2 linked regions of the Dinoroseobacter shibae DFL 12 = DSM 16493 genome follow. The protein of the gene in region 2 interacts with the protein of the main gene of each other region in a pairwise test. Links are inferred from orthologs where the notes say so. Each region holds a gene or a part of one and is shown on either strand. Other genes may lie near its edges.

The links. Proteins that work in one complex are often made in the same cells at the same time.
Region 1: the proteins of dnaA (region 2) and DSHI_RS12080 interact in binary tests that used the Escherichia coli proteins (3 or more experiments, as listed by UniProt). The link is inferred for Dinoroseobacter shibae DFL 12 = DSM 16493 from one-to-one orthologs.

The regions. Positions count from the first base shown.
Region 1 is NC_009952.1:2,504,613-2,509,050, reverse strand. The notes cover bases 1,129-3,992. They hold DSHI_RS12080 (replicative DNA helicase), read right to left. Parts: upstream 3,380-3,992; coding sequence 1,877-3,379; downstream 1,129-1,876. Other genes in these bases: DSHI_RS12075 (orotate phosphoribosyltransferase), read right to left, coding at 3,628-3,992; DSHI_RS12085 (HAMP domain-containing protein), read right to left, coding at 1,129-1,589. Outside these bases: DSHI_RS12090 (DUF1194 domain-containing protein), read right to left, coding at 1-269; more of DSHI_RS12085, read right to left, coding at 366-1,128; more of DSHI_RS12075, read right to left, coding at 3,993-4,308. UniProt on the Escherichia coli protein: The main replicative DNA helicase, it participates in initiation and elongation during chromosome replication. Travels ahead of the DNA replisome, separating dsDNA into templates for DNA synthesis.
Region 2 is NC_009952.1:3,542,340-3,546,894, forward strand. Bases 1,575-4,555 are described here. They hold dnaA (chromosomal replication initiator protein DnaA), read left to right. Parts: upstream 1,575-2,364; coding sequence 2,365-3,747; downstream 3,748-4,555. Other genes in these bases: rpsT (30S ribosomal protein S20), read left to right, coding at 1,575-1,666; DSHI_RS17080 (rhodanese-like domain-containing protein), read left to right, coding at 1,894-2,343; dnaN (DNA polymerase III subunit beta), read left to right, coding at 3,884-4,555. In the rest of the region: mutM (bifunctional DNA-formamidopyrimidine glycosylase/DNA-(apurinic or apyrimidinic site) lyase), read left to right, coding at 1-466; DSHI_RS17075 (enoyl-CoA hydratase), read left to right, coding at 531-1,307; more of rpsT, read left to right, coding at 1,400-1,574. UniProt on the Escherichia coli protein: Plays an essential in the initiation and regulation of chromosomal replication. Binds in an ATP-dependent fashion to the origin of replication (oriC) to initiate formation of the DNA replication initiation complex once per cell cycle.

The DNA of each region.
Region 1 (4,438 bases), 1.0 Mb from region 2 along the record:
CAGTCCACCACGATCCGTTGCGCGCCCGCCCCGGCCCATTCCACGTAGGACAGCGCCACCCGGCCCAGCAGCCCGCCTTGCAAGGCCGAGATGACTTCATCCGAGCGCAGGGCCTCGGCGTAGCCGCGGCGCTGGATTTCCAGTTCCGCCGGGGTCATGGAACGCGACACGTCCACCGCAAGCAGCAACTCGACGTCCACCTCGACGTCCTCGGCCCCCGAGGGACCGGCAAGAAGCGCCGCAAAGACGAAAGCCAGAATCCAAGCCATGGAGAAATCCTACGGCATCGCCGACTTGAGGGGAGCCTAAATCCACCCCGCCGCGCGATTGTGATCGCAGGCGCGCGGTCGTTCGCGGCGCGCGCGCTATTCCGCCGGGTTCTTGCCGTCGGAGCGGAGCCTTTTCACCAGCCCGCTGCCGCTTTCGATGATCGATTTCAGCCGCTCTTCCAGCCGGGTCATCTCGAGGGTCGAGGTCTTGAGGTTCTCGCTCTGATCCCCGATCTCGGCGAGCCCCTTGTAGAGCGTCTCGCTGGCGCTGGTCTGGGCTTCGGCATTGGCAACCACCTGACGGAGCTTTTCCAGCAACTCGGTCGCGGCCGCCGCGTTTTCGACCTCCGCCAGGGCGTCATCGAGGGTTGCGATCGATCCGCGCACCGCGTCGAACCAGGCATTCGACAGGCGCGGCTCCTGCTTGGCGCTCAGCATCGCGTTGCGCTCCAACTGCCGGATGCCCGAGACCACCGTGTCCACGGTCGCGCGCAGATCGCCCTGCACCGCGATGATGTCGTCATTGGCGGTCACGACCTTGCGCAGCACTGTATCCAGCTCGCCCACGATCCCGGTGATCCGGTCCAGAAACAGGTTGAGATCGCGCGCCAGAACCCCGAATTCATCCGACGTGCGGATATCGGCGCGGTGATCGAGCGTGCCGTAGGCGCGCGCCAGGTTGCTGACAACGGCGCGCAGTTCCATCAGTGGCTCCAGCCGGGCGCGCAGGATCAGAAACAACAGGAAGGAATGCAGCACGATCTTGCCCGCTGACAGGATGCCAGTCAGTTGTACGTCCTTGAACCAGATGGCGAAATCTCGGCTGAGATAGTTGCGCACCACGACGGTGCCGAGCACGTCGCCCACGACCGCCTGGGTGTGACAGGCCAGGCAGAAATCCTCCGCCACGATATCGATCTCGAAGCTCTGGTAGCGTCCCTCGGGCCAGTTGTCCCCGGGGATGCCGCGCGGGGTGAAGCCGAAACTGTCCTCGATCGAGGTGACCGTGACCGGGGTGGGTTCGATGGCGATGACATAACCCAGATCGGACCAGTTTTCCTCCAGGATGGGATACATGGTGCGCGCGGCGACCGGCCCGCCTTCGTTTTGCATGATGGAGCGGACATTGTCGGCCAGATCCTCGGCCACGAGCTCGGCCTCTTCGACCCCGTTGGTTGCGTAGTTGTAATAGACAAGAGCGGCTTTCAGCGAGAACTCCGCGACGGTGACGATGATCAGGATCACGAAGAAATCGCGGATCATGTGAACAAGGAACGACTTGTCGAACCGACCGATGGAGGCGCTGTTCTGGTTGATCATCCGCAGGTCTCCTCCGGTGTTCCCGGAAGAAGTAGCGTTGGCCTGCCGAGTTTAAAGGCGCATCAGCGGGCGCGGCAGGGGGCGGATCGGCTGGGCGCCGTGCAAGGCCCTTCGAAGGGCCTTGGCGCCTCGCGGCACAGTCTGCGCAGGAGGCGCGGTCCGGACGCGCCCCGAGGTCTCGCTTGCGTCATTTCCAAGCGGGCAGGGCCAAGCGGGCAGGCGCGCGTCGCGCGCACCCGGTGCGCGGCGTGCCCCAAGGCCGTTCGAACGGCCTTGTACCGCGTCGCTCAGCCGAACCCGCCCGCATCGCCGCTGTCCTGCTGCCAGCGTTTCACCAGGTTGCCGAAGCGCGTGAACTGGCCCTCGAAGCTCAGCTCGACGGTTCCGATGGGGCCATGGCGCTGTTTGCCGATGATCACTTCGGCGCGGCCGTGGAGCTTTTCCATCTCCTCCTGCCACTTGGCCATGGCCTCCAGGTCGTGGTCGCCGGGCTTCTCGCGTTCCTTGTAGTATTCCTCGCGGAAGACGAACATGACCACGTCGGCGTCCTGCTCGATGGAGCCTGATTCCCGAAGGTCGGAGAGTTGCGGGCGCTTGTCCTCGCGGTTTTCCACCTGGCGGCTGAGCTGCGACAGCGCGACCACGGGGATGTCGAGCTCCTTTGCGATGGCCTTCAAACCTTGCGTGATCTCGGAAACCTCGTTCACGCGGCTGTCCTTGGCCGTGGCCGGGCGCACCAGCTGCAAATAGTCCACGATCAGCACGTCGAGCCCGTGGGTCCGTTTCAGCCGCCGCGCGCGGGCGGCGAGCTGGCTGATCGGCAGGGCCGGCGTGTCGTCGATATAGAGCGGGCAGCTTTCCAGCGACTTGGCGGCCTCGACGAAGCGGCGGAACTCGGTCTCGGTCATGTCGCCCCGGCGGATCTGCTCGCTGGGGACCTCGGCGGCCTCCGACAGGATCCGGGCCGCCAGCTGTTCGGCGCTCATCTCCAGGCTGTAGAACCCCACCACACCGCCATTGACCGTCCCCTCGGAGCCGTCGGGCTTGACCCCGCGCCGATAGGCCTTGGCGATGTTGAAGGCCATGTTCGTGGCCAGGGAGGTCTTCCCCATGGACGGGCGCCCGGCCAGGATCAGAAGGTCCGAGCGGTGCAGGCCGCCGAGCTTCTTGTCCATGTCGATCAGCCCGGTGGAGACCCCGGCGAGCCCGCCGTCGCGCTGATAGGCGGCGTTGGCCACGTCCACGGCTTGCGTCACCGCGCGCAGGAAGGACTGGAAGCCGCTGTCGCTCTTGCCCTGCTCGCCGAGGGCATAGAGGGCTTGTTCGGCCTCGACGATCTGTTCTTTCGGCTCGGAGGCCACGTCGACCTGGGCGGCCTTGCTGACGATTTCCTGGCCCAGCTCGATCAGCTCGCGCCGGATCGCCAGGTCGTAGATCATCTGGGCGTAGTCCTTGGCTGCGAAAGCACTGATCGCGGCGCCCGCGAGGCGCACGAGATAAGCCGGTCCGCCCAGTTCCGCGAGGCCCGGATCGTCCTCCAGAAATGCCTTGAGTGTCACCGGGGAGGCCAGCGCGTTCTTCTGGATGCGGGTCGCGGCAACCTCGTAGATCCGGCGGTGGACCGGGTCGAAGAAATGCTCCGGCTGGATGATCATCGACACCCGGTCGAAGACGTCATTGTTGGTCAGGATCGCGCCCAGCAGCTGCTGTTCGGCCTCGATGTTCTGCGGCAGGCCCGGGCTGTCGCCCTCGGGCCGAAGCGCCGCCACCGCACCAGCCAGTTTCGCCACTTCCGTCACGCGCCGCACCCCTCTTTGACCCGGACCGTTTTTATGGCCCAAACCGCTTTGCAGGGCAATTGTTAGTAACTCTGTTGATAACTGAAAACCCTAGGCATGACCACTGCATCCTGTGGTTGCATATGCCAACCGGTCTACAGAATGTGGTGTCGCATTGGGGCCACGCGCAGGAAATTTTCCGCTCGCGCGGGATTATCCACATGGGCGCGCCCGGCCCGAGAAGGCCCGGGCGCCCTATGTCAATCGCGCTTGTGGGCCTCTTGCCAGGCGCGCGGGTCGTTCAGGAATGTTTCAACTGCGCCAAGCGTTTCGGGATCAAAACTGCCCCGTGCGCGCGCCTCGGCCAGCACGTCCCACCAGGTGCACAGGTGGTGCAGTTTCACCCCTTCGGCGGCGAGGCTCGATTCGGTTTCGGGGAAAATGCCGTAGCTGAAAATCACCGCCGTATGGCCGCAGGTCGCGCCGGTCTTTCGAATCGCTTCCACGAATTTCAGCTTCGATCCGCCATCGGTGGTCAGATCCTCCACCAGCAGCACGCGCTCCCCCTCGCGCATCACGCCCTCGATCTGCGCATCGCGGCCATAGCCCTTGGGCTTCTTGCGCACATAGGTCATCGGTAGCGCCAACCGTTCCGCCACCAAGGCGCCGAACGGGATGCCCGCGGTCTCGCCCCCCGCGATGTTGTCGAACGCCTCGAACCCGGCCTCGCGCATCACCGTGACAGTCAGGAAATCCATCAGCGTCGAGCGGATACGTGGAAAGGAGATCAGCTTCCGGCAGTCGATATAGGTCGGCGAGGGCAGGCCGGAGGCCAGGATGAACGGCTCGCGCGCATTGAAATGCACCGCCTCGATTTCCAGCAACATGCCTGCGGTGAGGCGAGCCATCTCGGCCTGGTCGGGGAAACTGTTGGGGATCATGGCGGCCTCGCTGGGTTGGGACGCTTTCCCCTAGAGCAATCCGAATGCGGGTTGAACCCTTTTTGACGGGCCGCGACGTGCGAAAATGCCGTTGCCATGCCGGGATCCGACATGGATCCCATGGGCAACT
Region 2 (4,555 bases):
CACCGAGATCGACCAACACCCGATGCTGGCAACACTTGGCCCCGAGCCCTTGGGAAACGCGTTCCACGAAGCCTACCTGACCACGCGACTGAAGGGTCGGATGACACCGATCAAGTCCGCGCTTCTCGACCAGAAGGTCGTCGCAGGCCTCGGCAACATCTATGTGTGCGAAGCGTTGTTCCAAGCCGGTATCTCGCCCCTGAGAAAGGCGGGACGGGTTTCGGAAACCCGCATCGCATCTCTCGTGCCGATCATCCGCACGGTTCTGGGCGACGCGATCGAGGCAGGGGGATCCTCTTTACGCGATTACCGGCAAACGGACGGTGATCTGGGCTATTTTCAGCACCGGTTCCGGGTTTACGACCGTGAAAACGCCCCCTGCGTCACGGCGGGTTGCCCAGATGTTGTGCGCCGCGTGGTGCAGTCTGGCAGATCGTCGTTCTACTGTCCGAGCTGCCAAAGATAGCCTTGCGCCCCGCGCTGCAGTTGGTAACCCTGCCCGAGTTTGGGGAACAACCGGGAGCGCCTTTATGGCCTACAACACGCTGATCGTCGAAATTGAAGATCACGTCGCCTTGATCCGTCTGAACCGGCCGGATGCGCTGAATGCTTTGAATACCGAGCTTTTGGGAGAACTCGCCAAGGCGCTGCGGAGCGCGGAGGAAAATGAAAAAGTCCGCTGCATCATCCTGACAGGCTCGGAGAAGGCCTTTGCGGCGGGGGCGGATATCAAGGAGATGTCCGAGAAAACCTTTGTCGAGGTGTTCAGCAGCGATCTGTTCGGCCCGGAAGTGGAGCGCCTGCTCAACTGTCGCAAACCGATTATCGCAGCCGTTTCGGGATATGCGCTGGGCGGTGGCTGCGAGATCGCGATGATGTGCGACTTCATCATCGCATCCGAGACCGCTAAGTTTGGACAGCCGGAAATCAACCTTGGCGTGGTGGCCGGGATCGGCGGCACTCAGCGGCTGACCCGCTTTGTCGGGAAATCCAAGGCGATGGACATGCACCTGACAGGGCGGTTCATGGACGCAGAGGAAGCGGAGCGATCCGGTCTCGTCAGCCGCGTGGTCCCAACCAAAAAGCTCATGGAAGAAGCCATGGGCGCCGCGCAGAAAATCGCGGAGAAATCCGTGCTCACCTCCATGGCCGTAAAGGAAGCCGTCAACCGATCCTATGAGACGACCCTGCGCGAAGGGCTTCTGTTCGAGCGCCGGCTCTTTCATGCGATGTTCGCCACGGAAGACCAAACCGAAGGGATGGGCGCCTTCCTTGAGAAGCGCGAACCGCAGTTCCGCGACAAGTAACCCTTAGGGGCGTTTCGCGTGTTGACTTGGGGCCGACTCGGGCCTAAAGACGCGGTTCAGAATTCAATCATGTGATACAAGTTGGAGGCCTCATGGCCAACTCGCCTCAGGCAAAAAAGCGAGCGCGCCAGAACGAGCGCCGCGCTGAAGTCAACAAAGCGCGCCGGTCGCGCATCCGTACATTCCTGCGCAAGGTCGAGGAAGCGATCGCAAGTGGTGACTCTTCCGCTGCTGCAGACGCTCTCCGCAGTGCGCAGCCTGAGCTGATGCGCGGCGTGACCAAGGGTATTCTGCACAAGAATACTGCGTCCCGTAAGATGTCGCGTTTGTCCAAGCGCGTGAAGGCCCTGAGCGCCTGATCGCCGGACAAAAAAAGTTGAAACGCCTCCGCTTGCGGGGGCGTTTTTGTTTAAAGATGGATTTGTCTTTCATTTTTGAGACTTACCGGCACGACCAAGATGCAACCTTAGGTTGTGTAAAGATTCGATGAACGATATCGGCCGAGTCAACTACGAAGATATGTTGCGAGACCCGCTGCCCGCTTGATACCCATATCCCAGTGATTCACACGGATGTGAGGAAAGGGATGAGCGCGGGCGTCTCGGCCGGCGTCGGAGAGGTATTGCCTCGTGACGCTTGGGATATACTACAGCACACGAAAGACGCGGTACTGGTCGATGTCAGATCATCGGCCGAATGGACTTTCGTGGGCAAGCCCGATCTCGACCAGTTGGGGAAAGGTGTCCTGTTCGTCGAATGGGCCAGCTTTCCCGGCATGACCCCAAATCCGAGTTTCACAGACGACCTGTCGAAGGCCTTGGAAGGTGCTGCTCCTTCCCATCTCTTCTTCATGTGCAGGTCAGGCGTCCGGTCGCTGAATGCGGCCCGGGCGATGTCGCAAGTCTTCACCGCGCGCGGTGAGCAGGTGGCTTGCATCAATGTGCAAGAGGGTTTCGAGGGAGACCTGGACGCACAAAAGCACCGGGGAGGCAAATCCGGTTGGAAGGCGCGTGGACTGCCGTGGAAGCAGTCATAAACAACTGAAAAAGGGCAAAAAATGACAGAAGACACTTGGGGGAGTGTTCAAAATGATCTGCTTAAAACCGTCGGGCAAAACAACTATCTTACTTGGATCGAGCCTCTGAAGTTTGCGGATTGCAGAGGTGGCGTTGTACGATTTGAAGCACCCAGCAGCTTTGTTGGGAACTGGGTGGCGCGCAACTATCGTGAGGACATTTTGCATCATCTCGTCTCTGCGGGAGTCGAGGTGAAGCGGATCGAATTCGATGTGGCGAAGCTTGCACAGGCCGCACGTCAGGTGCGGCCCAAGGGCACCGAGCGCACCATGACCCCATCGCCAGGGGACGTGGCCATGGACAAGCCCGTACCGTCGGCTTCACTACAGAGCGCGCCACTGGATCCGCGTTTGACCTTCAGCAACTTTGTGGTCGGAAAACCGAACGAGCTCGCGCACGCCTCGGCCCGTCGTGTTGCCGAGGGCGGGCCGGTCTCGTTCAACCCGCTGTTCCTCTATGGCGGGGTCGGTCTGGGCAAGACGCACCTGATGCATGCGATTGCCTGGGAAGCGCAAGCGCGCAACCCAGGGTTGAAAGTCCTGTATTTGTCGGCCGAGCAGTTCATGTACCGGTTCGTGCGTGCCCTGCGGGATCGTAACACCATGGAGTTCAAGGAACTGTTCCGGTCCGTGGACCTGTTGATGGTGGATGACGTGCAGTTCATCGCCGGTAAGGACAGCACTCAGGACGAGTTCTTCCACACGTTCAATGCTTTGGTCGACCAGAACAAGCAGATAATCATCTCGGCGGATCGCGCGCCGGGAGAGATCGATGGTCTCGAAGATCGGATCAAGTCGCGGCTGTCTTGTGGTCTGGTGGTCGACATCCATCCAACAGACTACGAATTGCGACTGGGCGTTCTCCAGCAACGTCTGCAGGACCAGATTGCGGCTGGCGAGACCATCGCGGTGGAGGATGGCGTTCTGGAATGCCTCGCCCAGCGCATTTCAACGAACGTCCGCGTACTCGAGGGTGCGCTCAACAGGTTGATCGCGTTTTCGGACCTTGTTGGCCGCCGGATCACGCTCGACCTTGCGCATGAAGCCCTGTCGGACCTGATCAGAGCCCACGACAAGAAGGTAACGGTGGACGAGATCATGCAGGCGGTAGCGAAGTACTACAATCTGCGCATGACCGATCTTCTGGGCCCCCGCCGGACCCGTACGATTGCCCGCCCGCGGCAACTAGCGATGTATCTGGCCAAGACGCTGACAACCCGGTCCCTGCCCGAGATCGGGCGACGGTTCGGGGGGCGCGACCACACCACGGTCATTCATGCGGTCAAGCGCATCGAAGCCCTGTGCGACAGTGACCCCCAGATTTCCGAAGATGTCCGGTCGCTTTTGCGCACGTTGGAAAACTGAACCAGGACCTTTCAAGGCCCGCAGTGACCTGCGGGCCTTGACGCTCCCTGCGAACCATTGGAAATTCCGAGATAATGCTTGAGCAGCAGGCAAGAATGCTTACGCTCGGGCGCTCCGGGGGGCATAGGACATCGCCATGAAAATTAGTATCGAACGGGCCACGCTGCTGCGGGCTGTAAGTCAGGCACAGTCGGTCGTGGAGCGGCGGAACACGATCCCCATCCTGGCCAATGTTCTGATCGAGGCCGAGGGCGATTCCGTGAGCTTTCGCGCGACGGACCTCGACATCGAAGTCGTGGACCGCGTCACGGCACAGGTGGAGCGCGCCGGCGCGACCACCGTCCCCGCGGTAACCCTGCACGAAATCGTACGCAAGCTGCCCGATGGCGCCTTGGTCGCCCTGACCCATGATACGGCCAAAGGGAGGCTGGAAGTGTCAGCGGGGCGGTCGAACTTCTCGCTGGCGACTTTGCCGCGCGAAGACTTTCCCGTGATGACCACGACGGAATATACCTGCAACTTCGCGGCCCCTGCCCCCGTCCTGCGTCGCTTGTTCGACAAGTCGAAATTCGCGATCTCCACCGAAGAGACACGGTATTACCTTAACGGTGTATACATGCATGTCGCGGACGGCGAAAACGGACGCAGCCTGCGTTGTGTGGCAACCGATGGCCACCGGCTGGCGCGGATCGATGCGGATCTGCCCGACGCTGCCGAGGGGATGCCGGGTGTCATCGTACCCCGAAAGACCGTGGGCGAGTTGCGCAAGCTTCTCGAGGATGACGAAGCCCAGATCGCGGTCTCGGTT